DNA from 4 places in the Rhizobium sp. CIAT894 genome. Region 1 is predicted to be linked to each of the others. Evidence: riboswitches for the same ligand, from Rfam matches in the RefSeq annotation. Region 1 holds a riboswitch; each other region holds the start of a gene.

The links. Region 1 has a riboswitch for cobalamin ahead of nrdH (glutaredoxin-like protein NrdH). Riboswitches for the same ligand answer to the same signal wherever they lie in the genome.
Region 2: another riboswitch for cobalamin. It lies ahead of RHEC894_RS13430 (ABC transporter substrate-binding protein); the one in region 1 lies ahead of nrdH (glutaredoxin-like protein NrdH).
Region 3: another riboswitch for cobalamin. It lies ahead of cobU (bifunctional adenosylcobinamide kinase/adenosylcobinamide-phosphate guanylyltransferase); the one in region 1 lies ahead of nrdH (glutaredoxin-like protein NrdH).
Region 4: another riboswitch for cobalamin. It lies ahead of RHEC894_RS17765 (CbtB domain-containing protein); the one in region 1 lies ahead of nrdH (glutaredoxin-like protein NrdH).

Annotation. Positions count from the first base shown of each region.
Region 1 covers NZ_CP020947.1:3,933,163-3,940,283, reverse strand. Annotated here, with positions in the region: gene RHEC894_RS19345 (heavy metal translocating P-type ATPase) at 1-1,954, shown strand, start outside; cobalamin riboswitch at 2,376-2,602, shown strand; gene nrdH (glutaredoxin-like protein NrdH) at 2,863-3,084, shown strand; gene nrdI (class Ib ribonucleoside-diphosphate reductase assembly flavoprotein NrdI) at 3,098-3,502, shown strand; gene nrdE (class 1b ribonucleoside-diphosphate reductase subunit alpha) at 3,481-5,685, shown strand; gene nrdF (class 1b ribonucleoside-diphosphate reductase subunit beta) at 5,865-6,839, shown strand; gene RHEC894_RS19320 (adenylate/guanylate cyclase domain-containing protein) at 6,945-7,121, shown strand, end outside.
Region 2 covers NZ_CP020947.1:2,691,197-2,698,317, reverse strand. Annotated here, with positions in the region: gene blh (bifunctional sulfur transferase/dioxygenase Blh) at 1-1,170, shown strand, start outside; cobalamin riboswitch at 1,432-1,688, shown strand; gene RHEC894_RS13430 (ABC transporter substrate-binding protein) at 1,862-2,878, shown strand; gene RHEC894_RS13425 (iron ABC transporter permease) at 2,884-3,915, shown strand; gene RHEC894_RS13420 (ABC transporter ATP-binding protein) at 3,912-4,676, shown strand; gene RHEC894_RS13415 (hypothetical protein) at 4,748-5,311, shown strand; partial or broken gene RHEC894_RS13410 (HIT family protein) at 5,322-5,763, opposite strand; gene RHEC894_RS13405 (MYG1 family protein) at 6,034-6,957, shown strand.
Region 3 covers NZ_CP020947.1:2,564,247-2,571,367, reverse strand. Annotated here, with positions in the region: partial or broken gene RHEC894_RS12750 (adenylate/guanylate cyclase domain-containing protein) at 1-911, shown strand, start outside; gene RHEC894_RS12745 (chloride channel protein) at 918-2,708, opposite strand; cobalamin riboswitch at 2,932-3,328, shown strand; gene cobU (bifunctional adenosylcobinamide kinase/adenosylcobinamide-phosphate guanylyltransferase) at 3,627-4,151, shown strand; gene cobW (cobalamin biosynthesis protein CobW) at 4,156-5,205, shown strand; gene cobN (cobaltochelatase subunit CobN) at 5,210-7,121, shown strand, end outside.
Region 4 covers NZ_CP020947.1:3,589,499-3,596,619, forward strand. Annotated here, with positions in the region: gene RHEC894_RS17745 (sensor histidine kinase) at 1-34, opposite strand, end outside; gene RHEC894_RS17750 (sulfite oxidase-like oxidoreductase) at 145-807, shown strand; gene RHEC894_RS17755 (hypothetical protein) at 816-1,424, opposite strand; gene RHEC894_RS17760 (CbtA family protein) at 1,475-2,221, opposite strand; gene RHEC894_RS17765 (CbtB domain-containing protein) at 2,336-2,545, opposite strand; adenosylcobalamin (AdoCbl) riboswitch at 2,544-2,700, opposite strand; gene RHEC894_RS17770 (histidine phosphatase family protein) at 2,778-3,332, shown strand; gene RHEC894_RS17775 (bifunctional diguanylate cyclase/phosphodiesterase) at 3,794-5,365, shown strand; gene RHEC894_RS17780 (inorganic phosphate transporter) at 5,375-6,976, opposite strand.

The DNA of each region.
Region 1 (7,121 bases):
CGAACATGCCGGCCATGATCACGCAGGTCACGATCATGACCATGGCGAGAAGGAAATCGAAGGTCTGCATGGACACGACCATGGGCCGACGACCGGTCCCTGGTGGCAGAGCAAGAAGGGCCGGCTGACGATCTTCTCGGGTGCAGCGCTCATTGCCGCTTATGCGATCGGCCATCTGGTGCCGGCGATCGGATCCTATGCCTTCATCATCGCCATGCTGGTCGGCCTGGTGCCGATCGCGCGGCGCGCGGTCATGGCGGCTCTCTCCGGCACGCCGTTTTCGATCGAGATGCTGATGACGATCGCCGCCGTCGGCGCCGTCATCATCAATGCGGGGGAGGAGGCGGCGACCGTCGTATTCCTGTTCCTCGTCGGCGAGCTGCTGGAGGGCGTGGCGGCCGGCAAGGCGCGCGAAAGCATCCAGTCGCTGACGACGCTGGTGCCGAAGAATGCCTTGCTCGAAGACAATGGCCAGACGCGGGAAGTGCCGGCGGAAAGTCTCGCTGTCGGCGCCATCATCATGGTGCGTCCGGGCGACCGCATCTCGGCCGACGGCATTATCATCTCGGGCGAGAGTGCGATCGACGAGGCGCCGGTAACGGGTGAGAGCACGCCGGTGCGCAAGGGTATTGATGCCGTCGTTTTTGCCGGAACGGTGAATGGCGATGCGGTGCTCAGGGTTCGCGTCACGGCGGCCGCTGCCGACAATACCATTGCCCGCGTCGTCAAGCTGGTGGAGGAGGCGCAGGAATCGAAGGCGCCGACGGAACGTTTCATCGATCGGTTCTCGCGTTATTACACGCCCGGCGTGGTCGTGGTCGCAGCCCTTGTTGCGGTCTTGCCGCCGCTGCTGCTCGGCGGTTTGTGGAGTGAATGGGTCTATAAGGGCCTTGCCATCCTGCTGATCGGCTGCCCTTGCGCGCTCGTCATTTCGACGCCGGCGGCGATCGCCGCCTCGCTTTCGGCGGGTGCGCGGCGCGGGCTGCTGATGAAGGGCGGCGCCGTCCTGGAAACGCTCGGCAAGGTGACGATGGTCGCCTTCGACAAGACCGGCACGCTGACGGAAGGCAAGCCTCAAGTGACCGACATCGTTTCCTTCGGATTGAGCGAAGCGCAGATCTTGTCGCGCGCGGCGGTGCTGGAGCAGGGCTCCAGCCACCCCTTGGCGCTGGCGATCCTCAACCGCGCCAAGGCCGACGGCCTTCCCGTGCCGCCGGCCTTCGAACTGGAAGCACTGCCGGGCAAGGGTGTCAGCGGCAAGGCCGGCGGTCAGACGCTGGACCTGTTGTCGCCGTCCGCAGCCCGCGAGCGCGGAGCACTCGACGGCGAAAAGGATGCGCGCATTACTGTTTTGAACGATGAAGGCAAGAGTGTCTCGGTGCTGCTCGTCGATGGTGTTGCGGCCGGCCTGATCGCCATGCGCGACGAGCCGCGCGAGGATGCGCAGGCCGGGCTCACCGCCCTGAAATCGGCCGGCGTCAAGGCAATGATGCTGACGGGCGACAACAGGCGGACGGCGGCAGCGGTTGCCGGCATGCTCGGCATCGACTGGCGTGGCGAGATGATGCCGGAGGACAAGCAGCAAGTCGTCGGCGAATTGAAGCACCAGGGCTTCATCGTCGCCAAGGTCGGCGACGGCATCAACGACGCTCCGGCGCTGGCCGCTGCCGATATCGGCATCGCCATGGGCGGCGGCACCGATGTGGCGCTGGAGACGGCGGATGCCGCCGTGCTGCATGGACGTGTCGGCGATGTGGCGCGGATGATCGAACTGTCCAAACGCACGATGCGCAACATCCTGCAGAATATCACCATCGCGCTCGGGCTGAAGGGGGTGTTCCTGGTGACGACGATCGCCGGCATTACCGGGCTCTGGCCGGCGATTCTCGCCGATACCGGCGCCACCGTGCTGGTGACGATCAACGCGCTCAGGCTGCTTCGCGTAAAGGGATGAATGTTTTTCCGGTGGCGGCGTGAAGACTGCTGCCGGTTCGGGCCTGATCGAGAATTGAAAATAGCGGAGCCGATCCTCAGTCAGGCCGGCTCTCGGTTTGCCGACAAAGTCTCCTCCTTCATGCTCGGCCGTGTGCCGAGCATCTAACTACGGTAATTTCCTGACGGGAAAACGTTTATTTTCAAATACTTAATTGATCGTGCGTAGATCCTCGGCACAAGGCCTGGGATGACGTCAAGGGTTTTGCTGTGGTTTGTCAGCAGCCTGGGAGCCGACCAGGCTGGCCTGCTCATCACGGCCTTCTCCACAGTTCGTTTTGTTTAAGCCTTTATTATCCATGTTTTTCACAGGAACGCAGCGATTTCAAACCTGCCGTAACGCGATGCGCAAACCACCCGTTGACGCGATTTTTGATTCAGATACTATATCTAGTGTTCAAGGTTCCTTCGATTCGTCAGGATCGCGGGCTAAGACGGGAATACGGTGCGTTTCGCCATGACGGCGCAACAAGGCCGGAGCTGCCCCCGCAACTGTGAGCGGCGAGCAACTGTCCGATTTCAGGTCACTGAGGCATGATGCCTTGGGAAGGCTGGGGCAGGGTGCTTCGACCCGCAAGCCAGGAGACCTGCCTTGAACGAGATGTCCACGGGCGGGGTGTCCGGAAGGTCGCGCGCATGAAGCGGAAGGATCCGCGACTGTTGCTCTGCCCCGAACGTCCGCATGAGCAGTTCGGGGTTGAAGTCATGTCCACAACATCAAGGCCGCCGTCCGCGCAAATCCCGAAAGGGATCGTATCGGGCGTTTAAACCGCCGACTTTGCCAGATCAGCATCAAGCGTTGCCCCGGACGTCGCAAGGCGCCCGATCCCAGTATTGCGTCCTGAATTCTTTGACATCACGAGGAAGATGATGAGCGTTACCGTCTATAGCAAACCTGCTTGCGTCCAATGCACCGCCACTTATCGCGCCCTCGACCGCCTGGGCGTTGATTACGATATCGTCGATATCTCGCAGGATGCCGAAGCGCTCGATCGCGTCCGCAGCCTTGGCTACATGCAGGCGCCCGTCGTCATTGCCGGCGAGCGGCATTGGGCGGGTTTCCGTCCCGACATGATCAGCGCGCTCTCCTGACCGGAAAACGGCGATGGGGCTGATCGTCTATTATTCCAGCCGATCGGAGAACACCCATCGATTCGTCGCCAAGCTCGGGATGCACGCGGTGCGCATTCCTTCTAGCGGCGCAGAGGCGTTCCATATCGGCGAACCCTTCGTTCTCATCGTACCGACCTATAGCGGCGACGGTGGCAAGGGTGCCGTTCCCAAGCAGGTGATCCGTTTCTTGAACGATGCGGAGAATCGAGGACGCATCCGGGGCGTGATTGCCGCGGGCAACAGCAATTTCGGCGAGACATACGGGCTCGCCGGCGACGTGATTTCGCGCAAATGCCAGGTGCCCTACCTCTACAGGTTCGAGCTCATGGGCACGGCCGAGGATGTCGCCAACGTCAAACACGGAATGGAACGATTTTGGACACGGGAACAACTCTGACGCGGGATGTGGGCGCAAAACCGCATAACACTTTTGCTCATCCCGCCGGCGAACGCCCTTTGAAAGCGGCGGAAACGCTCGACTATCACGCGCTGAACGCGATGCTGAACCTCTATGACGACGAGGGCAGGATCCAGCTCGACAAGGACCGCATGGCGGCGAAGCAGTATTTCCTGCAGCATGTGAACCAGAACACCGTGTTCTTTCACAATCTCCGGGAAAAGCTCGATTACCTCGTGACCGAAGGTTATTACGAGCAGGAGGTTCTCGACCAGTATTCCTTCAATTTCGTCCGCGACCTGTTCGACCAGGCCTATGCCAGGAAATTCCGGTTCCCGACCTTCCTCGGCGCTTTCAAATATTACACCAGCTACACGCTGAAGACATTCGACGGGAAGCGCTATCTCGAGCGCTACGAAGACCGTATCTGCATGGTGGCGCTGACCTTGGCGCGGGGCGACGAAGCCCTTGCCCGCGATATGGTCGACGAGATCATTTCCGGCCGTTTCCAGCCGGCGACGCCGACCTTCCTCAATGCCGGCAAGAAACAGCGCGGTGAACTGGTTTCCTGCTTCCTGCTGCGGGTCGAGGATAATATGGAATCGATCGGCCGGTCGATCAATTCGGCGTTGCAATTGTCGAAGCGCGGCGGCGGCGTGGCGCTGTCGCTGACGAACATCCGCGAGGCCGGCGCGCCGATCAAACAGATCGAGAACCAGTCGTCAGGCATTATTCCGGTGATGAAACTCTTGGAAGACAGTTTCTCCTATGCCAACCAGCTCGGCGCGCGCCAGGGTGCGGGTGCCGTCTATCTTAACGCCCATCACCCCGACATCATGCGTTTCCTCGATACCAAGCGGGAAAATGCCGATGAGAAGATCCGCATCAAGACGCTGTCGCTCGGCGTCGTCGTGCCTGACATCAGCTTCGAACTCGCCAGGAATAATGAGGACATGTACCTGTTCTCGCCCTATGACGTGGAGCGTGTCTACGGCGTGCCCTTCACCGAGATTTCGGTGACGGAAAAGTACCGGGAGATGGTGGCGGACGCCCGCATCTCGAAGAAGAAGATCAAGGCGCGTGAATTCTTCCAGGTGCTCGCCGAGATCCAGTTCGAGAGCGGCTATCCCTACATCATGTTCGAGGACACGGTGAACCGGGCAAACCCGGTTGCGGGTCGCATCTCGATGAGCAATCTCTGCTCGGAGATCCTGCAGGTGAGCGAGGCGAGCGACTACAATGACGACCTCTCTTACAAGCACCTCGGAAAGGATATTTCCTGCAATCTCGGCTCGCTGAATATCGCCGCGGCCATGGATTCCACCGATTTCGGCAAGACGATCGAGACTTCGATCCGGGCGCTGACGGCGGTCTCCGATATGAGCCATATCGCCTCGGTTCCGTCGATCGAGAAGGGCAATGACGAAAGCCATGCGATCGGGCTCGGCCAGATGAACCTGCACGGCTATCTCGCCCGCGAGCGCATCTTCTATGGGTCGGAGGAAGGCGTCGATTTCACCAATATCTATTTCTATACGGTGACCTATCACGCGATCCGCGCCTCGAACCTGCTGGCGGTCGAGCGGGGCCAGAGCTTCAAGGGCTTCGAAAATTCAAAATATGCCTCCGGCGACTATTTCGACAAATATATCGAAACGGAATGGAAGCCGGCGACCGAGAAGGTGCAGGCGCTGTTCGACAAATCAGGAATCCATATTCCGACACAGGATGATTGGGCGGCGTTGAAGACGGCGGTCATGACCTCCGGCCTCTATAACCAGAACCTGCAGGCGGTGCCGCCGACGGGCTCGATCTCCTACATCAACCACTCGACCTCCTCGATCCATCCGATCGTCTCGAAGATCGAGATCCGCAAGGAAGGCAAGATCGGCCGCGTCTATTATCCGGCGCCGTTCATCACCAACGACAATCTCGATTATTATCAAGACGCCTACGAGATCGGGGCGGAGAAGATCATCGATACCTATGCGGCGGCGACCCGGCATGTCGACCAAGGCCTGTCGCTCACCCTGTTCTTCCGCGATACGGCGACGACACGTGACATCAACAAGGCGCAGATTTACGCCTGGAAGAAGGGCATCAAGACGATCTACTACATCCGCCTTCGCCAGATGGCGCTGTCCGGTACCGAGGTGCAGGGGTGTGTGTCTTGTACGCTGTGAGTTTGGGCTGCTGGCCGAGAGTTTCGAGCTGGTAGCCCCCTCATCCGCCTGCCGGCACCTTCTCCTCGCTGGGGAGAAGAGACAAGCCGATTGCACGGCGTTCCCCTCTCCCCAGCGGGGAGAGGGCAGGGTGAGGGGGCTCCGCACTCCGTTAGAATTTGTGGAAGAAAGACCATCCAATGAACATATCCATAAAGCCAATCAGCCGCGTGCGCGCCATCAACTGGAACCGCATCGAGGACGATAAGGATCTCGAGGTCTGGAACCGGTTGACCGGCAATTTCTGGCTGCCGGAAAAGGTGCCGCTGTCGAACGACATTCCGTCCTGGGCGACGCTGACGGCGGCCGAGCAGCAGCTGACCATTCGCGTCTTCACCGGCTTGACGCTGCTCGACACGATCCAGAACGGTGTCGGCTCCATCAGGCTGATGGAGGATGCGATAACGCCGCATGAGGAGGCGGTGCTTTCCAATGTCTCCTTCATGGAGGCGGTGCACGCGCGCTCCTATTCCTCGATTTTCTCGACGCTCTGCTCGACGCCCGATGTCGACAATGCCTATCGCTGGTCGGAGGAGAACGAATTCCTTCAGCGCAAATCGGCGCTGATCATGGAGCAGTATGCCTCCGGCGATCCCCTGAAGAAGAAGGTCGCCAGCGTCTTCCTCGAAAGCTTCCTGTTCTATTCCGGCTTCTACCTGCCGATGTACTGGTCGAGCCGCGCCAAGCTGACCAATACGGCCGACATGATCCGGCTGATCATTCGCGACGAGGCGGTGCACGGCTATTATATCGGCTACAAGTTCCAGCGCGGGCTGGAGCTGCTCGGGGAAGAAAGAAGGCAGGAACTCAAGGATTTCGCCTTTGACCTGCTGCTCGAGCTCTACGACAACGAGGCCAGATATACCGAGGCGCTCTATGACAGAGTCGGGCTGACCGAAGACGTCAAGGAATTCCTGCATTACAACGCCAACAAGGCGCTGATGAATCTCGGTTATGAGGCGCTTTTCCCGGCCGAGGCCTGCAAGGTCAATCCGGCGATCCTGTCAGCGCTGTCGCCGAACGCCGACGAGAACCACGACTTCTTCTCCGGCTCCGGTTCCTCCTATGTGATCGGCAAGGCCGTGGCGACCGAAGACGAGGACTGGGATTTCTGAGGTTTAATCGATACCTCCCCTTATCATTTGCTTTCCCATCGACCACATTCAGCGGGAAAATTGAGTTCGGCACTCGCCAGTGAAGTGGCGTAGCGGGAGTTTTAGATGTCGTCTTTTTTGAACAAGGTCGGGACCTCAGTCGAGGCGGACGAAGGCGTCTGGCCGATTCGCCGGAGACGGATTCTCGACTGGCTGGTGAACGAGACGCGGGGCGAGCGTTTCATCGACAATATCCTGGTGGACATGTGTGGGAAGCTGCTGGCGGCCGGCGTGCCGGTGGCG
Region 2 (7,121 bases), 1.2 Mb from region 1:
GATGGCGAGGAGCCGGGGCAACCCGGCAATGCCGCGGAGAAGGCTTCCGCCGCCGCCGCCGGGCTCGCCTACAGCTTCGTGCCGGTGAAGGGGGCCGAAATCACCGAGGCCGATATCCGCGCCTTCCAGGCGGCGATGGCCGAGGCGAAGGGACCGGTCGTCGCCCATTGCAAGAGCGGCACACGGGCGCTGACGCTCTACGCGCTGGGCGAGGTGCTGGATGGGCGCATGAAGGCCGGGGATGTTCAAGCCTTCGGTCAAAACCTCGGCTTCGATCTTGCCGGCGCACGCCGCTGGCTGGAGAAGCGGGCAGGGCAGGCGCCCGCGGTGAAGGCCTTCTTCGAACCTCACACATGCAGCGTGCAATATGTCGTTTCCGATCCCGCGACGAAAGGCTGCGCCATCATCGACCCGGTGCTCGATTTCGACGAGATGTCGGGGGCGACGGGAACTTCCAACGCCGATGCCATCCTCGCTTATATCGAAAGCGAGGAACTGGCGGTCGAGTGGATTCTCGACACGCATCCGCATGCCGATCATTTCTCCGCCGCGCACTACCTCAAAGGAAAGACCGGCGCACCGACGGCGATCGGCGCCCATGTCACCGACGTCCAGGTGCTCTGGAAGGAAATCTACAACTGGCCGGCACTCGAAACCGACGGCTCGCAATGGGACCGGCTGTTTGCCGATGGCGACACTTTCGAGATCGGCGGGCTTAAAGCCCACGTGATGTTCTCGCCCGGCCATACGCTTGCCTCGGTGACCTATGTCATCGGCGACGCCGCCTTCGTGCACGACACTGTATTCACACCGGATTCCGGCACGGCGCGCACCGATTTTCCCGGCGGCAGCGCCAGCGCCCTCTGGCGCTCGATCCAGGCCATCCTGTCGCTGCCCGAGGAGACCCGGCTCTTTTCCGGCCACGACTATCAGCCTGGCGGCCGCCACCCGCGCTGGGAAAGCACGATAGCCGCCCAGAAGCGCGCCAATCCGCATATATCAGGCATCGACGAGGCCGGCTTCGTGGCGTTGCGCCAGGCGCGAGACCGTACGCTGCCGAAACCGAAGCTGATGCTGCACGCGCTGCAGGTGAATATTCGGGGAGGCAGATTGCCGGAGCCGGAGGAGAACGGCCGGCGGTATCTGAAGATCCCGCTGGATGCGTTGTAGGAACGCGGGGGAGCAGCGCTGCGGCGCGTGCTTCGAGGCTTCGCCCTTGCGGGCTGCGCACCTCAGCATGAGGGGCGTTGGCGGATGCCGCGCCCGCGATAGCTGGAACTGAGAAGGCGGCGCTAACGCTTACGAACGCCGTATCCTGAGGAGGCGAGGATGCTGGCATTGCACCGGCCAACAGCGCTCCCCGTTCCGTCGCCATTTCTCACCCACCCCAACCCTATCCCCGCAATAATCATTGACGTCGCCCAGGCCGGCGACGTAACTGGGTGTGACGGTTCCCTGAAGATGACTCCAAGGGGATTAATAGGGAACACGGTGAGGACGACCCAGTAGGGACCGAGACCGTGGCTGCCCCCGCAACTGTAAGCGGATTGTCGATCATCTCAGCTGTGGCCAGCGACCGGCCATCTCTGAAGGGCTGATAGCCCCGCCACTGCGATATATCGCGGGAAGGCGGATGAAACGACGGATATCCGCAAGCCAGGAGACCTGCCGTCAATCACGATCCAATCAACCGGGCGGGGATGCCCGGACAAGGAGCAGACATGATTGACCTTCTGAACCTTCGCCGAATTCCGGCATGCATCCGTCTCGATTGGGCCTCCTGCGGTTAGCGCACGTCTCAGCGTGCCTTCGGCCGCATGTGCGGCATAACCGTACTTTTTCCCTTCAATCGAGGTTTTTCATGCGCCAGATTCTCGCCACCATGACATTTGCCTTCGGGCTGATCGGCCTTGCGGCACCGAGCCTTGCCGCCACCCAATATCCTTTGACCATCACCAATTGCGGTCAACAAGTAACGTTCCAGAAGGCGCCGTCGAAGATCGTTTCGATCGGCCAGGGCATGACCGAAATTCTCTTCTCGCTTGGCCTTGCCGAGAAAATCACAGGCACGGCCGTCTGGGTCGGTCCGGTGCTGCCGCAATATGCCGACGCCAACAGCAAGATAAAGCGTCTTGCCGACAATGATCCGAGCTTCGAATCCGTCGTCGGGCAAGAGCCCGACCTGGTGGCGGCCGAGTTCGAATGGCATGTCGGCGCGCAGGGCTCGGTCGGCAAGCGCGAGCAGTTCGAGGATCTCGGCATCAACACCTATCTTTCGCCGGCTGATTGCGTCGCCAAGGTCAACACCGATGGCGGCGACGGCGTGCGCAAGGAGCTGTTCACGATGGAGCTGATCTATCGTGAAATCGCCGAACTCTCTGAAATTTTCGACGTGAAGGAGCGCGGCGATGCGCTGATCTCCGAGCTGAAGAAGCGCGAGGCCGATGCTGTGGCTTCGATATCGGGCGCAGCGGGCAAGAACCTGCCGGTCGTCTTCTGGTTCTCCAGCAAGGAGGTCAATGGCGACGCCTTCATTGCTGGCAAGAACAGCGCGCCTGCCTATATCCTGAAGACGATCGGCGCCAGGAATGTCGTCACGACCGAGGAGGAATGGCCGCTGGTCGGCTGGGAAACCATTTCCGAGGCGAACCCCGCCGTCATCGTGCTCGCCACCATGGACCGGCGCCGCTACGCCGCCGACGATCCCAAGGTGAAGATCGATTTCCTCCAGAACGATCCTGTCGTCAAGGAACTGGATGCGGTCAAGAACAAGCACTTCGTGATGATGGACGCGCAATCGATGAACCCGACGATCCGCACGATCGACGGCATCGAGACATTGGCGGAGGGCATCAAGTCCTTCGGCCTGTCGCAGTGACGGCAATGTCGGTCAGGCAGCAGGGATGGTGGGCGCTCGGCGCGCTCACCATTGCTGCCTTCCTTCTTCTCGGGCTGATGATCAGCCTTGCCGTTTCGATCGGCGAGATCGCGATCCCGCTGGCGACCACAGCGGAGGCGGTCTCCAACCGGCTGTTCGGCACGCAATTCGAACTCAGCCGTATTCACCAGGGCATCGTTTGGGATTATCGGCTGAGCCGGGCACTGGTTGCTGCCAGCGCCGGCGCGTCGCTCTCGCTCTGCGGCGCCGTGCTGCAGGCGCTGCTACGCAATCCGCTGGCCGAACCCTATGTGCTCGGCATCTCCGCCGGCGCCTCGACGGGGGCTGTCTGCGTGATGATCCTCGGCTTCGGCTACGGTGTTCTCGGCCTGTCGAGCGGCGCCTTCATCGGTGCAGTCGTCGCCTTTTTGCTGGTCGGCTTCCTGGCGACGGGGGTTGGGGGAACCGGCGAGCGCATCATCCTGTGCGGCGTCGCCGGCTCGCAGCTCTTCAATGCGCTGACCTCTTATATCGTCACGACATCGGCGAATGCCGAGCAGGCGCGCGGCATACTGTTCTGGCTTCTGGGTTCGCTCAGCGGCGTGCGCTGGCCGGATGTCTATCTCTCGGTGCCGATCGCGCTTGCCGGTTTCCTCATTTGCATGGCGCATGTCCGGGCGCTCGACGCCTTCGCCTTCGGCACGGATGCCGCCGCCTCGCTCGGCATTGCCGTGCGCCGCGTCCAGATCCTGCTGTTCGGCCTGACGGCGGCGATGACGGCAAGCGTCGTCAGCATGGTCGGCTCGATCGGGTTCGTCGGCCTGGTCATTCCGCATGCCGCCCGCTTCCTCGTCGGACCGGGGCATCGGCGGCTGCTGCCGGCAACGGCGCTCGGCGGCGCGATCTATATGGTCGGCGCCGATATCGTCTCTCGCATCATCATCCCGCAGCAGGTGCTGCCGATCGGCGTCGTCACCGCGCTCTTCGGCGCGCCGGCCTTCGCCGTCATCCTCTATCGCGTGCGGAGGAGCGCATGAGCATTACGATCGACGCGGTGAGTTTTGCCGCCGGCGACACGGTCATCGTCAATGGCGTCAGCCTGACGGTGGCAAAGGGCAGGGTGCTCGGCCTGCTCGGGCCGAACGGCTCCGGCAAATCGAGCCTGCTGCGGCTGATCTGCCGCCTGCGCAAGGTCCGCAGCGGCGTCATCCGGCTGGGCGAAGACGATATCGCTTCGCTGTCGCGCGCAGCCCTTGCGCGGCGCATCGCCTTCGTGGAGCAGCAATCGACGACCGAGACGCAGCTGACGGTGCGCGACGTGGTGCGGCTCGGCCGCACGCCCCATCGCGGACTGCTCTCGCCCTGGGGCGAGCAGGACGATGCCGCGGTCGACGAGGCCTTGTTGCGGGTCGACATGCGGGAGCGGGCGGGTCAGCTCTGGCAGACGCTGTCGGGCGGCGAGCGCCAACGTGTCCATATCGCGCGCTCGCTGGCGCAGGCGCCGGGTGAACTGCTGCTCGACGAGCCGACCAATCATCTCGATATCCAGCACCAGCTCGACATCCTCCGGTTGATCTCGAAGCTCGGCATCACCTGCATCGTCGCGCTGCACGATCTCAACCTGGCGGCAATGTTCTGCGACAGCCTGGCGGTGCTTCAGAAGGGCGAGGTCGTCGCCTCGGGCGCGCCGGAGAATGTGCTGACGGAGGATCTGATCGGCCAGGTTTTCGGCGTTCGCGCCCATGTCCAGAAATCGGCCGTGCATGGACGGCACCACATCCAATACGTCCTGGATTGAGGAATGGCCTTTTTCCCGGACTGGCGTATGATTTCCGAGGGCGCTTGCGCCCGGTCGAACGGAGTTTCGAGATGCTTGAACGAAATCAGTTTCCCCTGCGCCCCGTCGTCCCCGGCTTCGCTGTCGCCTGGGTCGCCATCATTTCAGGCGCGAGCGTCGCTCTCAGCCTGATTTTTGCCTGCGTCACGCCCTTCGTGGCCTTGGCGGCGGTATCGGCGGTCATTCTTCCCCGGCGGATGGCGGTGACGGCGGTTCTGCTGGCCTGGCTCGCCAACCAGATGGTCGGATATCTCGTGCTCGGCTATCCCCAGACTTGGGACAGCTATGCCTGGGGTCTGGCGATCGGTATTGCCGCATTCGCCTCCCTGGCGGCAGCGCTCGGCGTGCTTCGTCTTGCGGCCGGCCTGACCGTCACCGCGGCCGGCGCCTTCCTGGCCGGCTTCGTTGCCTATGAAGGCGTGCTCTTTGCCGTAACGGCGGTGCTTCCGTCAGGCGAGGGCGCATTTTCGGCGTCGGTCGTGGTGAATGTCCTGCTGATCAATTCTCTGGCCGCGATCGGCCTGGTCTGCCTTCACGCCGGCGCGGCGGCCGGCCGTGCGTTCGTTGCAAGACAGCCGGGACCGGCGCTGCCTTAGGCACAAAGACCTAAGGCGCCGGAAACCGCATCACCTCCCGCAACAACGCAATGACCTCTGAGACTGACGGCCCTCTGACCGATGGCGGCACTGCGCGTTCACAAAATTCGCGCCAGACGAACAGCGTCAGTTCCGCGCCGTCCGTTGCGGTGTCTCCCGGTCCTTCTGCAAAATTCCCAAGCAGGCGATATCGGCTGTCCTTCCAGATAACCGGGCGTGTGCCCGTATCGGCCGATATAGACGCGCTGAGCGTTCAAGTCTCGTTTCAGCGCGCTCTGAGCCCTTGCGAGCAAAGGGCCGAATTCGCTCAACGCCTTTTCGGACAAATCCGAGAGATCGGTCGTGTCGATCTTGGAGCCGATCATGAGATAGCCGGGAAGGGCTGAGTTCACACGGTGGTTCACAAGCCATCCCGCGGTCTCGGCGACATGAAAGTGCTGGGGAATCTGCAAGCGCCGCCTCTTTCGCTTTCGCAAATGAACATTTTGATGCCGGAGAATAAGCCCTTCTGCGAGGGCTGCAACGGCGATCCGGGAGATCGACCCCGACTCGCTCTCGGCTTCGCGGTGCTTGCTCGCAAGCCCAACGAGCACGTATGGGTGGCGAGCGGCAAGGCGCGGAAGTGAAATGCGCCATGCATGGGTTGAGATCGTCGCCGGCAACGGCTATCTGGTTCCGACCTGCAAGCGGACCCTCCGCGAACGACAAGGCGTACAGCTCCCATGATCCCTGATTTCCTCGTCACCCATTCCGGTGGCTTCCATGCCGATGAATTGCTGTCGAGCGTTATCCTGACCCGGCTTTTCCCGCAGGCGCGCATCGTTCGCAGCCGGGCGCCGGAATGGATCACGCCAGGCCAAGACCGGATCATCTACGATGTCGGCGGCGCCTATGACCCTGTTCGCGGCATATTCGATCACCATCAGCGGGGCGCGCCGATGCGCGACGATGGCCAGCCCTACAGCTCGTTCGGCTTGATCTGGAAGCATTACGGCCGTGATTATCTCGCGGCCTCCGGCCTTCCCGAGGCACATGTCGAGGTGATGCACAGCTCTTTCGATGCGAGCTTCGTGCTGCCGATCGATCTGACCGACAACGGTGCGCTCAGCCCCTCGGGGCCGTTGGCGGGCTTGACACTGCCGGTGCTGCTGGAGACCCTGAAACCGGTTTTCGACGCAACGGAACCCGGGGCCGACGATCGCGCCTTCCACGCAGCACTTGCCATTGCCCGCAGTTTTGTCGAGGCAAAGATCGCCCAGAGTGCCGCAAAATTGCGGGCCGAAGCGATGGTGCATCGGGCAATCGAGGCTGCGGGGCAGGGGCGTGTTCTGGAGTTGCCGCGGGGAATGCCCTTCCGTCCCGCCATCGTCAAGGCGGGCGCCGATCACCTGCTGTTCGTCGTCCACCCGCGCGAAAAGGATTGGTGCGTGACCGGTATCCGCCGCGCCGAGGAGGGCTTCGAGCTCAGGGCCGATCTGCCGGCAGCCTGGGCCGGTCTTGCCAATGGAGAGCTTGAGGCGGTTTGCGGCGTCGAGGGCGCGAGCTTCTGCCACAACGGCCGTTTCATCGCTGCCGCCAAGACCCGCGAGGCAGCACTTGCAATGGCCGAGTTGGCGGTCGAGGAGGCGCTTTCGACCGGCGTGTAATGGCGCTATCCGCGTCTGGTCCAGCCGATATCAAATGCGTTGAGGTGGCCCCAACCGGGAAGCGATTGACTTGCATCCGCGAAGGACTAAGCTTTGGGCCATAACAACCACCACCCACACGCGAGAGATAGTGGACGGTGTGAGTGGCTGGCGACCTTGAGGAG
Region 3 (7,121 bases), 1.4 Mb from region 1:
ACCGCGGCGAGAAAACGGGGCGATGGAACCTGGCGAATGGCGAGGGTCTCCACTATGCCGAGCTTCGTGAATTGGCGCTGGAGGGCGGCACGCACCACGTCATCAACCTTTGCGAATTCCCGAAGGAGGTCGCGCTGCGCGGGCTCGGTTTTTCTCTGACCAGCGACGCGCCCGGCGGATTTTCCGATGATCAGCTGGCAATCGTCGACGAGCTGTTGCCGGCGCTGGGACTGGCGGCCTACCGGGTGGCGGTTTCGAAGACCGCGACGGATATTCTCGCGGTCTATACCGGCGCCAGGACCAGCGCGCGCATCCTTGCCGGCGAAACGCGCAGGGGAATGGGTGGTTCCATCGATGCCGCTATCCTGCTTGCCGATCTGCGCAATTTCACCGCCCTGACCGAGGTCTATCAGCCGGGCGAGATCGTCGAGTTTCTCAACGAGCATTTCGAATTGATCGACCGGCATGTCGAGGAAAATTCCGGCGAGATCCTCAAGTTCATGGGCGACAGCGTATTGGCGATCTTTCCCACGAACGCCGAGGATCCGCAAAAGGCCTGCAAGGCGGCGTTGGCTTCTGCGCAGAATCTGCTGAAAGCAAACGACGCGCTCAATTGGGAGCGAACGTTGAACGGTGGCCCCGATATCGGCATCGATGTCGTGCTGCATCTCGGTGAGGTTTTCTACGGAAATGTCGGCGCTCACGGCAGGCTCGATTTCACGGTGATCGGCAGGGCGGTCAACGAAGCCTCTCGGCTGGAAAAGCTTTGCGGAACGCTCGAACAAGACCTGCTGCTCTCTGAGAGCTTCGCGGCGACCTGCGCCGTTCCCTGCGACCATCTCGGCTCGTTCGAATTGCGCGGCGTTTCGAAGAAAGCCGGCGTCTTCCGGCTCGCCGACGCTGCCTCGTAGACTTGCTCAAATCTCGCCGGAAACCTCACGGCGGCGGCGGTCGAGTTCTTCGCTGTAGCGGCGCAGCGTGTGGCTTTCGCTGAGCTGGCCGATGACCTTGCGTTCGATCAGGTTGTTGACGACGGCGAGCGCTTCGCTTTCGCTCTTGTCGAAAATCGCTGCCGCCTGCCGCGCATTCATCTGCGGCTGCAGGAAATCGTTGCGGTAGCGGATGAAATCGGCAAGCGTCGCAGCCTCGTCCTGGGCGTCGGTCGGATTGGCGTAGATCTCCGGCACCAGCACGAGGCCGGCATATTTGTCGCTCTCCTCGACGAGGATGACGCGCTGGGTCGAACCAATCGGGAAGGCCTTCTTGAATTCCTCCAGCGAGACATCGGCCCTTGCCGTCTTGACGTCGGCGCGCATGAGCTTGTTCACCGTCAGGTTGCGGATCCAGCCGACGTCATGGGCGCTGCGAATGCTTTCGCCGCGCAGGTGGAAGCGCCATGTGGCGAAGGAGTAGCCGAAGGTCGAGCGCACGACGAGCGAAGAGGTAATAACGGCGGCGAGCACCAGCGCTGTGATTGGGAAATCGCCGGTGATTTCGAGTGCCAGGAAGGTCATCGTGAGCGGCCCGCCGATGACGGCGACGGCAAGCGAACTCATGCCGACCACGGCATAGATCGCAGGCGTCAACGTCGCATCGGCGAAATAGGGGCCGCAATAGGCAAAGAGCTTGCCGAGCAGGGCGCCCATGAACAGCGAGGCGAAGAACAGGCCGCCCCTGAAGCCGGAGCCGATCGAGATCGCCGAGGCCAGCGATTTCAACAGAAAGAGGCCGATCAGCGCCGGGATCGCGACATCACGGGACAAATTGAGATGCAGGGCGCCGTGGCCGGCCGAGAGCACCTGCGGCGAGATCATCGCGAGAAGCCCGACGATGATGCCGCCCAGCGCCGGGCGGAAGGGCGGGGCGATAGAGCTCTTGCGCGCCAGTTCCTCGATGAAGGCGACGCCCTGCATGATGAGGATGCCGACGCCGGCGCAGAAGACGCCGAGCAGCAGCGCCGGGACGTAGTCGGCCGGCACGACCGAACCGAAGCTGCCGATATCGATGGTGAAATCGCCCTCAGCAAGCAGTCTTGCGACGAGCGTGGACACGAGGGCGGAGGTGACGACCGGCGTCAGCGACACGATCGTATACGTGCCGATGATCAGCTCGAAGGCATAGAAGGCGCCGGTCAGCGGCGCGTTGAAGGCGGCGGCGATGGCGCCGGCCGCGCCGCAGCCGACGAGCACGCGCAGGTCCGAGCGACGAAGCTGCAGCTTCAGGCCGAATTTCGAGGCGAGGCCGGCGGCAAGCTGGGTATAGCCGGCTTCCAGCCCGACGGAGGCGCCGAAACCGTTGGAGATCAGGTTCTGCACGGCAACGATGATGCTGTCGGTCAAGGACAGGCGGCCGCCATGCAGCGCATTGGCCTCGATCGGATCGACCATCGGCTTCTTGCGTCGCTTCGCCAGGATGAAAAGCAGCAGTCCAAGCAGGATGCCGCCGGCGACGGGGGCAGCGAGCAGCAGCAGCTTGTCGTCGATGGCAGACGAGCTCAGCCTTTCATCGTCTGATATGCCGAAGACCAGCTGGTGCAATTCATTGGAGACGAAGCTCATGGCGGTGACGGCAAGGCCCGAGGCGATGCCGACGATGGCGCCCGCGAGCGACAGGCCGACCTCGCTGCGTCGGGTCAGCGCACGCAGCCGCTCCGGATCAAAGAAAATACGCAGCGCGCGCAGACGGCGCCGATCCAATTTCATAAGCATGGCTAGACAACTAGGCGGGGAGAGACCCGGTCAAGGGCGGTGGCGCAGTCCGCTTGCCGTGCAATTGCGGCGAAAAGCCGGCGTGAGGGTCAAATATTTATGACGTAAGCCTCTGATAAAAGACGATATTTCTGGTGGAGTAAGTCGTGTTTGGGTGACCATTCCACCTTGCCGGCGGTTTGCCGGCCGCCAAGGCCGGTTGACTTCACCCCCGGGCTTGCCTAACCATCCCTCAACGGATGGTTCCGGATCGGTGTAGCGCCCTTCCGGATGAAAAGGGAATGTGACGGGGCGGACCCAAGCCGGGCGCCTTCATCACAGCCGACCCCGCGACTGTAGAGCGGTCAGGGTCTTCCATCCGGCATCGAGCGCTTCCGGCCGACCCTTGCAATGGCGCAGGCGGGCCGGATGGGCGACATGCCGGAAAAGCCACTGGACATGCATGGTGATCAACCGGGGTCGGACGCCTCTATCTCTACGAATCGTCCACCTCTTCACCGATGCGGCCGGGAAGGCGAGGCAGATCTGCTGGCACGATCAGGGGCGACCGGTGTCCGGTCCGCCCCGATCGCGGCCGATAACCGCGAGCCAGGAGACCTGCCATTCGTGCCGGGCGAGGAGCCCACCCTTGGGCAAGAGTCCCGCTGCCAGCACGGAGGTTGTTTTGGCTGAACGATTGAATTCGGTGCGGCCTGGTGCGGTGCGCATGGATTTCCCCTTCTCCCCCGCGGGGAGAAGGTGGCCCGAAGGGTCGGATGAGGGGGGCGGACGGCGCCCCCGTCATTTTGCCCTTCGCTTGTGCTCAGTGCATTCGCGGCTTCGCCGTTCACCCCCTCAACCGCCTGCCGGCACCTTCTCCCCGCTGGGGAGAAGAGGGATGTGGCACCGCCGCGCCCTCTCTAGCGGGGGCGCTGGCGTATGACGATCGCTTCCACCAACACCACCTTTATCCTCGGCGGCGCACGCTCCGGCAAATCCCGCTTCGCCGAAAACCTTGTCGTTTCAACCGGCCTCGACCGCCACTATCTCGCGACCGGGAGGGCATGGGACGACGAGATGCAGGCGCGCATTGCCCAGCACAGGGCCGACCGCGGCCCTTCCTGGACGACGCATGAGGAGCCGCTCGATCTCGTCGGCAAGCTTGCCGCCATCGACGGCGAGGGGCGTATCGTGCTGATCGACTGCCTGACGCTCTGGGTCACCAATCTGATGATGGAGGAGCGGGATATGACAGCGGAGTTTACAGCGCTCGCTGATTTCCTGCCTGACGCGAAGGCGCGGCTCGTTTTCGTTTCCAACGAGGTCGGCCTCGGCATCGTGCCTGACAATCGCATGGCGCGGGATTTTCGCGATCATGCCGGCCGGCTGCACCAATCGATCGCGGCGAAGGCCGCCGAAGTCTATTTTATCGCGGCGGGCCTGCCGCTGAAAATGAAGGGTTAAATCCATGAACCAGCAGAAGATTCCCGCAACCGTCATCACCGGCTTCCTCGGCGCCGGCAAGACGACGATGATCCGCAACCTGCTCACCAATGCCGGGGGCAAGAAGATTGCGCTCATCATCAACGAGTTCGGCGATCTCGGTGTCGATGGCGAGGTGCTGAAAGGCTGCGGCGCTGAGAACTGCACCGAGGACGATATCATCGAGCTCACCAATGGCTGCATCTGCTGCACCGTTGCCGACGATTTCATTCCGACGATGACGAAGCTTCTGGAACGGGAGCAGCGGCCCGACCATATCGTCATCGAAACCTCGGGGCTTGCCTTGCCGCAGCCGCTGGTGGCCGCCTTCAACTGGCCCGACATTCGCACCCAGGTGACCGTCGACGGCGTCGTCACGGTGGTGGACAGCGCGGCTGTTGCCGCCGGCCGCTTCGCCGACGACCATGATGCCGTCGATGCGCGGCGCGCCGAGGATGAATCGCTCGATCACGAAAGCCCGATCGAGGAGTTGTTCGAGGATCAGCTCACTTGCGCCGATCTCATCGTGCTCAACAAAACAGACCTGATCGACGTCGCCGGCCTTGGCCGCGTCCGTGACGAAGTCGCTTCCCGCACCGCGCGCAAGCCGGTGATGATCGAGGCGAAAAACGGCGAAGTGCCGGCCGGCGTCCTGCTCGGCCTCGGCATCGGCACGGAGGATGATATCGCCAACCGCAAGTCGCATCACGAGCTGGAGCATGAGGACGGCGCGCCGCACGATCACGATGAATTCGACAGCTTCGTCGTCGAACTCGGCGCCGTTGCCGATCCAGCCGGTTTCGTCGAGGCGCTGAAAACAATCATCTCGACGCATGACGTGCTGCGCCTCAAGGGCTTTGTCGATGTTTCGGGCAAGCCGATGCGCCTGCAGCTCCAGGCGGTCGGCAGTCGCATCGACCATTATTTCGACCGCGCCTGGGGCCCTGGCGAAACGCGCGCCACGCGCCTCGTCGTCATCGGCCTGCACGAAATGGATGAGGGCGCGGTGAGGGCGGCGATCGAGGCGCTGGCGTAAACCCATGCATCTGCTTCTGGCCCAACAGGGAACGATCAGCGACGGCGAGGAGGCGATCGACCTTGGGCAAACGCCGGGCGATATCCTGTTCCTGTCGGCTGCCGACAGCGAGCTTGCGGCAATCGCTGCGGCTCATGCCGGTGGGGCGATCGGCCATACATTAAGGCTCGCCAGCCTGATGAGCCTGAAGCATCCGATGTCTGTCGATACCTATGTCGAGCGCACGGCGCGCCACGCCAGGTTCATCGTCGTGCGTGCGCTCGGCGGCGCCAGCTATTTCCGCTACGCGCTGGAGGCGCTGCATGCGTGTGCGGCTCGCAATGGCACGCTGATTGCTGTGTTGCCGGGTGACGCCAGGCCGGATGCAGGGCTGGCGCCCTTTTCGAATATCGCCTCCGATGATCTCGATGCGCTCTGGGCCTATCTGATCGAGGGCGGTGACGCCAATGCGCGCGCCTTTCTCGATTATGCCGGGGCGATGCTGTCGGGCGAGGAGAAGCCGGCGCCGGCGGTGCCTCTGATGAAAGCCGGTATCTGGTGGCCGGGGCGGGGGCTGATCGGGGTGGAGGAATGGCGGCGGGTTGCCGGTTCGCATGTCGCGCGACCTTCGTGCGTCGAACGTGGGATGCCCCCCTCTGTCCTGCCGGACATCTGCCCCCTTGTGGGGGAGATGTCCGGCAGGACAGAGGGGGGTATGGTAGCGGAGGAGCGATTTGAACCCCCGACAATCGCCATCAGCTTCTACCGCGCCCTCGTGCAGAGCGGCGAAACCCAGCCAATCGAAGCGCTGATCGAAGCCTTGCAGGCGCAGGGTCTCAGGCCACTGCCGGTTTTTGCCTATAGCCTCAAGGATACCGTCTCGACCGGCATTCTCGAAAGCGCGTTTTCGGCGTTGAAACCCGATGTCGTGATCAACACGACCGGCTTCGCCGTCTCGGCACCCGGCGCCGATCGGCAGCCGACGGTGCTGGAGGCGAACGGGGCTGTGGTGCTGCAGGCGATCCTGTCGGCCTCGTCGCGGGATGTGTGGGCTGCTTCCTCGCAAGGCCTGTCGGCGCGCGATCTCGGCATGAACGTGGCGCTGCCCGAGGTCGATGGAAGGGTGCTTTCGCGCGCCGTCTCCTTCAAGGCCGCGGCACGCTACGATGCAGCTGTCGAGACAAACATCGTTTCCAGCCAGGCCGATGCCGGTCGGGTGCGTTATACGGCAGCACTTGCCGCCAATTGGGCGCGGCTGCGCGGGACGCCGGCACGGAACCGGCGCATCGCGCTTGTGATGGCGAATTACCCGAACCGCGACGGCCGGCTCGGCAACGGGGTCGGCCTGGATACGCCGGCCGGCAGTGTCGAGGTGCTTCGCGCGATGGAAGCCGCGGGTTATCCGGTCGCCGATATTCCAGCCGACGGCGACGCGCTGATCCGGCATCTGATGGAGGGGCCGACCAATTCGGGACATGACTGCCGCGCCATCCGCGAGACGCTATCCCTGAGTCGTTACAACAGCTTCCTCAATTCTCTTCCCAATCAGATTCAGGATGAGGTGAGGGCCCGCTGGGGGGATCCCGAGAACGATCCGTATTTTCGCGAGGGCGTCTTCGCACTGCCTTTCGCCCGCTTCGGCGGCATCCTCGTCGGCATTCAGCCGGCACGCGGCTACAATATCGATCCGAAGGAAAGCTATCATTCACCGGATCTCGTGCCGCCGCATGGTTATCTCGCCTTCTATGCTTTTCTGCGCCACGAGTTCGGCGCCGATGCCGTCATTCACATGGGCAAACACGGCAATCTCGAATGGTTGCCGGGCAAGGCGCTGGCGCTGTCGGAGACATGTTATCCGGAAGCGATCCTTGGGCCGCTGCCGCATCTTTATCCCTTCATCGTCAATGATCCGGGCGAGGGTACGCAGGCCAAGCGCC
Region 4 (7,121 bases), 340 kb from region 1:
CCTCCCCTTCTGCCTTCACTCCCCAGCAAGGCATGCCCGACGGGGTTAGTTTAATGAGGCAAGCGAGGATTTCCAAGAGCTCGCCGAAACTTGACACTCGGCTGAGGCGGATGTCCTATTGCTGCACCGCAAGGAGACCCGTCCATGAGCGACGACCAGACACCCGCCGACAGCAAGCTCACCAGCTCCAAGCGCCGCTGGGCGGCAGAGGGCAAGTTCCTGACCGGCCGCATCAGCCGTCCCGACGCCGAGCGCCTGCCGCCCGGCCAGCATCTCGTCAAGAACTGGCCGGTGCTCGATCTCGGCCAGCAGCCCGTCGTTTCCACCGAAAGCTGGCGGCTTGAGCTGCGCGGCCTGGTTGAAACCACTCTTACCCTCACCTGGGCCGATTTCCAGGCGATCGAGCAGAGCAGCAATATCAGCGATATTCACTGCGTCACCACCTGGTCGCGCTACGACAACAGATGGAAGGGCGTTTCGACGCGCGATCTACTCGACCGCGCCATGCCGAAACCAGAAGCAGCTTACGTCATGCTGACGAGCTATGACGGCTATACCACCAACCTGCCGCTTGCCGATTTTGCCGCCGAGGACGCCATTCTCGCGACATCATGGGAGGGCCTGCCGCTGACGGCGGATCACGGCGGCCCGATGCGCCTCGTCGTGCCGCATCTCTATTTCTGGAAAAGCGCCAAATGGCTGCGTCGCATCGAGCTGATGCCCGAAGATGTGGCCGGTTTTTGGGAAAAGAACGGCTACCACATGCTTGGCGATCCGTGGCGCGAGCAGCGTTATTCCGACGACTGAGCCTTAGGCTACAGGAAACGGCGAAGCGCCAGGATGGCAAGCCCCAACAAGGCGGCGAGCCCAGTCAGCGACGCCATGCTGGCGAAATGAAGCGGTATCCTGCTCCAGCGCGGCTTGATGATGTCGGCCGTGTTGAAAGCCTCGCCGCTGAACTGGCAGGTGACGAGCGCAAGACCGCGCCGCACCATGTCGACATCAATGGCGGAGATGATTTCTCCTGCGGCAGGCGCCTCCCGCGGCATCTCCCGCATCGCCATCAGCACCGCCTTCGTCGCCGCGAGATAGGCATGGGCGCATTCGTTGAACGGACTTTCCTCATCCGTCACGCTGCCGGGCACTCTGCCCCACAGGCAATAGGAATATTGGATTTCGGCATAGTTCAGGATGCGGCGGAATGGTTCGTTGGTATCGACTGCACGGGATGCGAGGTCGATGATCCCACGGCGATAGTCTGAAATCACCGCCATCTCGCCATGGGAAATTTCCGGAACATCGAGACCGGTAGCATTGCCGCCGGCACTGCGGCTATGCGCAAAGCAGTTTCCGGCGATCATAAAAAGGCAGGCGATGACGGCAAATGTCGTCGGCAAAAATAGCCCGGTTCTCTCGCGTCTCATGATCGCCCTGAAAGTTCGGGGCGCAGACCAGGCTGCGCCCTTGGATGCATTCAGCGAAATGCCCTCGCCGGCCGTCCGCGCTGCCCACCCTTGACGGCGAACTGCCTTTCGGCCAGCGCTCCGAAGGCAAGGCCGAGCGCTGCCCAGAGGATCGCGTGCATGGCGAGCGTTGTCGTGCGGAACCGCCAAAGCACCAGCGCCGAGAAATTCTCCGGCACCTCGTTGATCGGCGGCAAGAGATAGAGAACGAGGCCGATGAAGATGAGATAGGCAACACCGGCGATGATCGCGCCGTTCCAGAGACCGAAACGTTCTGAAAGACGGCGCGACAGCGCAACCGCGGCGATCAGCGCGGCAAGCGAGACGACGATCATCAGGAAGAATAGCTCGGTCCTGACGCCGATCGTGTCGGGATTGCCGACCGCCGGCGGGTTGGCCGGATACTTGATGCCGGGAACGAGCACGATCGCCACGAAGGCGGCGACGGCGATGACGACCGAGGTGCCGCGCGGCGAAAGGCTGCTGAGGCGGCCATGCACGAAAGCGAAGGCAAGCGAAAAAAGCCCGCCGACGGCGATGCTGTAAGCCATGACGCCGATGAAGAGGCCGGGACCGGCCTGCGTGGCCCGGCTGACGATCTCAGGTTCGGCGGCTTCGCCGGCCGCCTGGGCGCTCGCCTCCTCGAAGGCGATCGCCGCATCGACGAGCGGTTCGCCGAAGGTATGGGCAAAGGCAAAAACGAGAATGCCAGCAATCACGCCCGCGAGCATGCCGCGAAGCAGAAGATTTCCAACCATGTCAGTATTCCCCTAAGCATGTCGCGCAAAACTATGCAGCGGTTTTACGATAACGACATGCGTAAAACAAAGACCTAAAGCGCGAGAAGCAAATCTGAAAGATCGCGATGCGCTTTAGTGGCAGGGAAAGCCGAGGAGATGACGGGCGTCATGCACGAATTCGTGCACATACATGCCGTTGAACAACGCCATCGCGCCTTCCTCGGTGCCGACGAAATAGAGAACGATGAGCATCAGCAGACCGCCGAAGATCGCCCAGGGCAGGATATCTCCGAGCGGGATTGGCGCCGGTGCCGCGACGGGCGTGAAAGTGGTGTCAGACATGTATTCCTCCGGAATGACGCGTTCAGTCGAAAGAGTGTTTGTGCGGTAAGGTCTGACTTCCAGCACGAAGAGCTTTCGACACGCTGGTCACAGTGGCGCGACCGCGCCGGATTTCCACCGGCTTCCAAACCCGCAACAGCACGGTTATATCTGCTCGCCGAAGAAACTGTCAACGACACTTCGCGAAGCCGGCAAAGGCTGTCCCCACCGCTATCCGGAGATCGGAACGACCGTGAACACGCGCCTCACCTGGATCTGCCACGGCGCAACGGCGGCAAGCCGCAAGGGCCTGTTCCCGCTCGACGAACCGCTGGAAGAAAAGGCCATGGCGGAAGCAGGCAGGATGGCCGCCCCTCCCCGCGCCGATCGTATCGTCATGAGCCCCGCTTTGCGCGCCCGCCAGACCACGGAAGCGCTCCGCCTCGAAGCCCGGATAGATCAGGCGCTTTGCGATTGCGACCACGGCCGCTGGGCCGGCAGATCGATCACAACGATTGAGGCCGAAGAGCCGGAGGGCCTCATGGCGTGGATGAGCGATCCGGAAGCTGCCCCGCACGGCGGCGAGAGCATTGCCGATCTGCGCACGCGCATCGCAGGCTGGATGGATGAGCAATCTACACTCGGCGGCCATGTCGTGGCCGTTACCCATGCATCCGTCATAAGAGCAGCCATCGCGCATGTGCTTCACGCACCGCTTTCCTCCTTCTGGCTCGTCGACGTCGAGCCACTCGCCGTCATTCGCATGACCAGCAACGGGCGGCGCTGGTCGTTGCGCCTTCAGCATTAGAGATGCCTCATACGATCCAGCCTTACGCAAGCAAATCGCGTCATCTCTATTGAACCGGGTTTGACCGGGACTACTTCCTTGTCCCAAGGAGATGGAAGACATGGCATATGATTGGAGTGGGGAACGTACGCGGCGCCTGCGTTTGATGCGGGTTGCGACGTTCACCCTAATTCTGGTCGGTCTGGTCGTCAGCGTCCCGCTGCTGATCGTCACCGCCTGAAAAGCGAGACAGGGCGAGCGATGCAACAGCACGCTCGCCCTCGTTCTTCCCGAGCCCTCACCTTCGCCATTGCACCCGAAAGATCCTTGATCTCCCGAAAAAGCCGACGAACGGCCGCAGCAAGGCTGCCATCCCGATGGCGCCGCAACAGGCCGCCCCTCCAACAATTTGCCCCCTGAGTTCAACGAACATTTCAGATTTTCGTGATAATTCCGCGCAGGGTGGAGATGGAGAAGGCGATATGCCGGCGTTTTTCCAAAGCAGGGCCGGACGGCAATGTGTGTCGATTGTGGTGTTCGGAGTAACCCTCTGGCTCCTCGGCGCGCTGTTGCACTTCGACGACGGCCTCGTCACCTTCATGATCGGTTTCAGTGAGTACGGCGCCGACAAGCTCGTCCTGGCCCTCGGCGTCGCCGGCGCCATGAGTTTCATCTATTCGGTGCTGCGCATCGCCGACCTGCGCAAGGAAATGGACCTGCGCGACGCCGCTCAGGCGAAGGCCGATTGGACCGCGACCCACGACCATCTGACCAAACTGCCGAACCGCTACGCCTTCGAGCGCAAGCTCCTCTCGCGGCCGATCCTGGATGAGGAAGCCGAGATCGAGAATTGGGCTCGCAACGTTACTATCTTTTCCGTCGACCTCGACGGTTTCAAGAAAGTCAACGATCTCGTTGGCCACAAGGGCGGCGATGGCCTGCTGATCGAGGTCGCAAAACGTATCTGCGCGCTCGGCAATGCCGATTGCGTCTATCGCTTCGGCGGTGACGAATTCATCATCGTCGCCTTCGGCCTGACCGCACAGCGCGAAGAGCATTTTGCCAAGCTTTTGATCCAGGCCGTCACCCGGCCGATCCTTATCGACGGCTTTGCTGTCGAAGTCGGCGCCAGCGTCGGCTACGACCGCTGGGCCGAGGGAGCCGAGCCGCTTGAGGATGCCGCTCACCGCGCCGACCTTGCCATGTACGAGGCGAAATCGCGCGGGCCCAATCACTCTCTCGTCTTCGAAGCCTCGATGCAGGACAAGGTGACGGAACGCGCCGCGCTGGAAACCAGCCTGCGCGCGGCAATCTCCAAGAAGGCGATCAAACCCTTCTATCAGCCGCTGATCGACCTGAAGACCGGCCAGCTCTGCGGCTTCGAAGCCTTGGCGCGCTGGATCGGCGACGACGGCGTCAACATCCCGCCGCCCGTCTTCATCGACATTGCCGAAGAAACCGGCATGATCACCGCCCTCTTCGAGGATCTGCTTGCCCAGGCCTGCAGCGACGCGCTCGGCTGGCCGGAGCACGTAACTCTGTCCTTCAATGTCTCGCCGGTGCAGATGGAAGACAGGCTGCTCGCCTCCCGTATCCTCAAAGTGCTCTCGGCGAGCCGGCTGCCGCCGCAGCGCCTGGAAGTCGAGATCACCGAAAATGCACTGATCCAGGATCCGGCCGTCGCCGCCGTCGTCCTCGACGAGCTGCATGCCGCCGGCATCCAGATCGCGCTCGACGATTTCGGTACGGGCTATTCGAGTCTTGCCCAGCTCGCGCGTTATCGTTTCGACAAGATCAAGATCGACAAAAGTTTCGTCGCCACCTATCGCGACGACGAAAGGCAGGAAAAGATCGTCCGCGCCATGCTCGGCCTCGGCAGGAGCCTCAACATCAAGACGACTGCCGAAGGCGTCGAGGAGCACGGCCAACTCGCCTTCCTGCTGCAGCTCGGCTGCGATATCGGCCAGGGTTATCTTTTCGGCAAGGCGATGCCCGCCGCCGAGGCGAGCATCTTCATCAGCGATCGCAATGCCAGTCTGGCCTCAACGGCCTGATACTCGTTTTTAGAATAGCTGGCGCAGGATCACGAAGAGCACGAAGGCGATCGCGATCGAAGCCGGCAGCGTCAGCACCCAGGCCATCAGCATGTTGCGCACGGTCGACCATTGCAGGCCGGAACCGTTCGCCGCCATGGTGCCGGCGACGCCTGACGACAGCACATGCGTGGTCGAGACCGGCAGGCCGAGATGATCGGCCGAGGCGATTGTTACCATCGCCACGACTTCGGCTGCCGCGCCCTGCCCGTAGGTCAGATGCGTCTTGCCGATCTTTTCGCCGACGGTGACGACGATGCGCTTCCAGCCCACCATCGTGCCGAGGCCGAGCGCGATCGCGACCGCCACCTTCACCCAGAGCGGGATGAACTTCGTCGCGTTGTCGACCGCCTTGTGGTAGTTCGTCACCGCCGTCAAATCGCCGGCGTCCATCGGCAGCAGCTTCTGCTTGTCGATCAGCTTCAGCGCCTCGCCGATCAGATAGATGTCATTGCGGACGTTGCCCACGAGGTTGGTCGGCACCGCTTCGAGTGTCGGGAAGCCGGCGACTTCGGCGCTCGTCTGATGGATATATTGCTGCAGGGCCGGTGTCGCCGCATCCGTCCAGCTCTTGTTCTTGACGGCGTTGCTGACCTCGGCCTTGTAGTCGGTGACGGTCACGCCGGGCTTCACATATTTGCCGAGCGCGGTCTCCACCTGGGCCGAGGCCGCCTTGTAGGCTTCGAGATAGTTGACGTCGGGCGTGCGGTTCAGCGCGAAGGCGGTCGGCACCAGGCCGATCAGGATGAGCATGATGAGGCCCATGCCCTTCTGGCCGTCGTTGGAGCCGTGGGCGAAGCTGACGCCGGTGCAGGTGAAGATCAGGATCGCGCGGATCCAGAGCGGCGGCGGCTGGTTGCCCTTCGGCTCGTCATAGAGCGCCTTGCTGCGGATCAGAACCTTCATGACCAGCAGAAGAACGGCCGAAAGACCGAAACCGATCAGCGGCGAGATCAGCAGCGACAGGCCGATATTGGTCGCCTGCGACCAGTCGACGCCGCTCGTGGCGGTTCCCGCCGGCGCCAGGAACTGGTTCGCGAGACCGACGCCGATGATCGATCCCACCAGCGTATGTGAGCTCGACGACGGCAGGCCGAGATACCAGGTGCCGAGGTTCCAGACGATCGCCGCGATCAGCAGCGCAAAGACCATGGCAAGGCCGGAACCGGAGCCGACCTGCAGGATCAGCTCCACCGGCAGCAGCGCCAGAATGCCGAAGGCAACGGCGCCGCTTGAGGTCAGCACCCCGAGAAAGTTGAAGAAGCCCGACCAGATGACGGCGAATTCCGCCGGCATGGAACGAGTGTAGATGACGGTGGCGACGGCATTGGCCGTATCGTGGAAACCGTTGACGAACTCGAAGCCGAGCGCGATCAGCAGCGCAAGACCTAAGAGAATCCAGGGAACGGCAGCGGCTGTTGTCAGGTCGCGTCCGAGCGCATAGGCGACATATCCAAGGCCACAGACCAGAACGAGCGCGAAGAGCGGCAAGAACCATTTGCCGGCAGAATTCGAACTGTGGAGCGGGTGGGACGTATCGCTATGAACCTGGCTGGGGGCAATATCGGCCATGGCATAGTTCCTTATTCCGTTTTGCAAATTTGCCTTTTGTTAATAATTCCGCCGCGTGAAGCTCTCATGACGCCTGTCCGGTCCGCCCGGTAAGGCACTGACATCCGATGACATTGGTCATCGCCGGCTGCGCATCCCGGGAAGA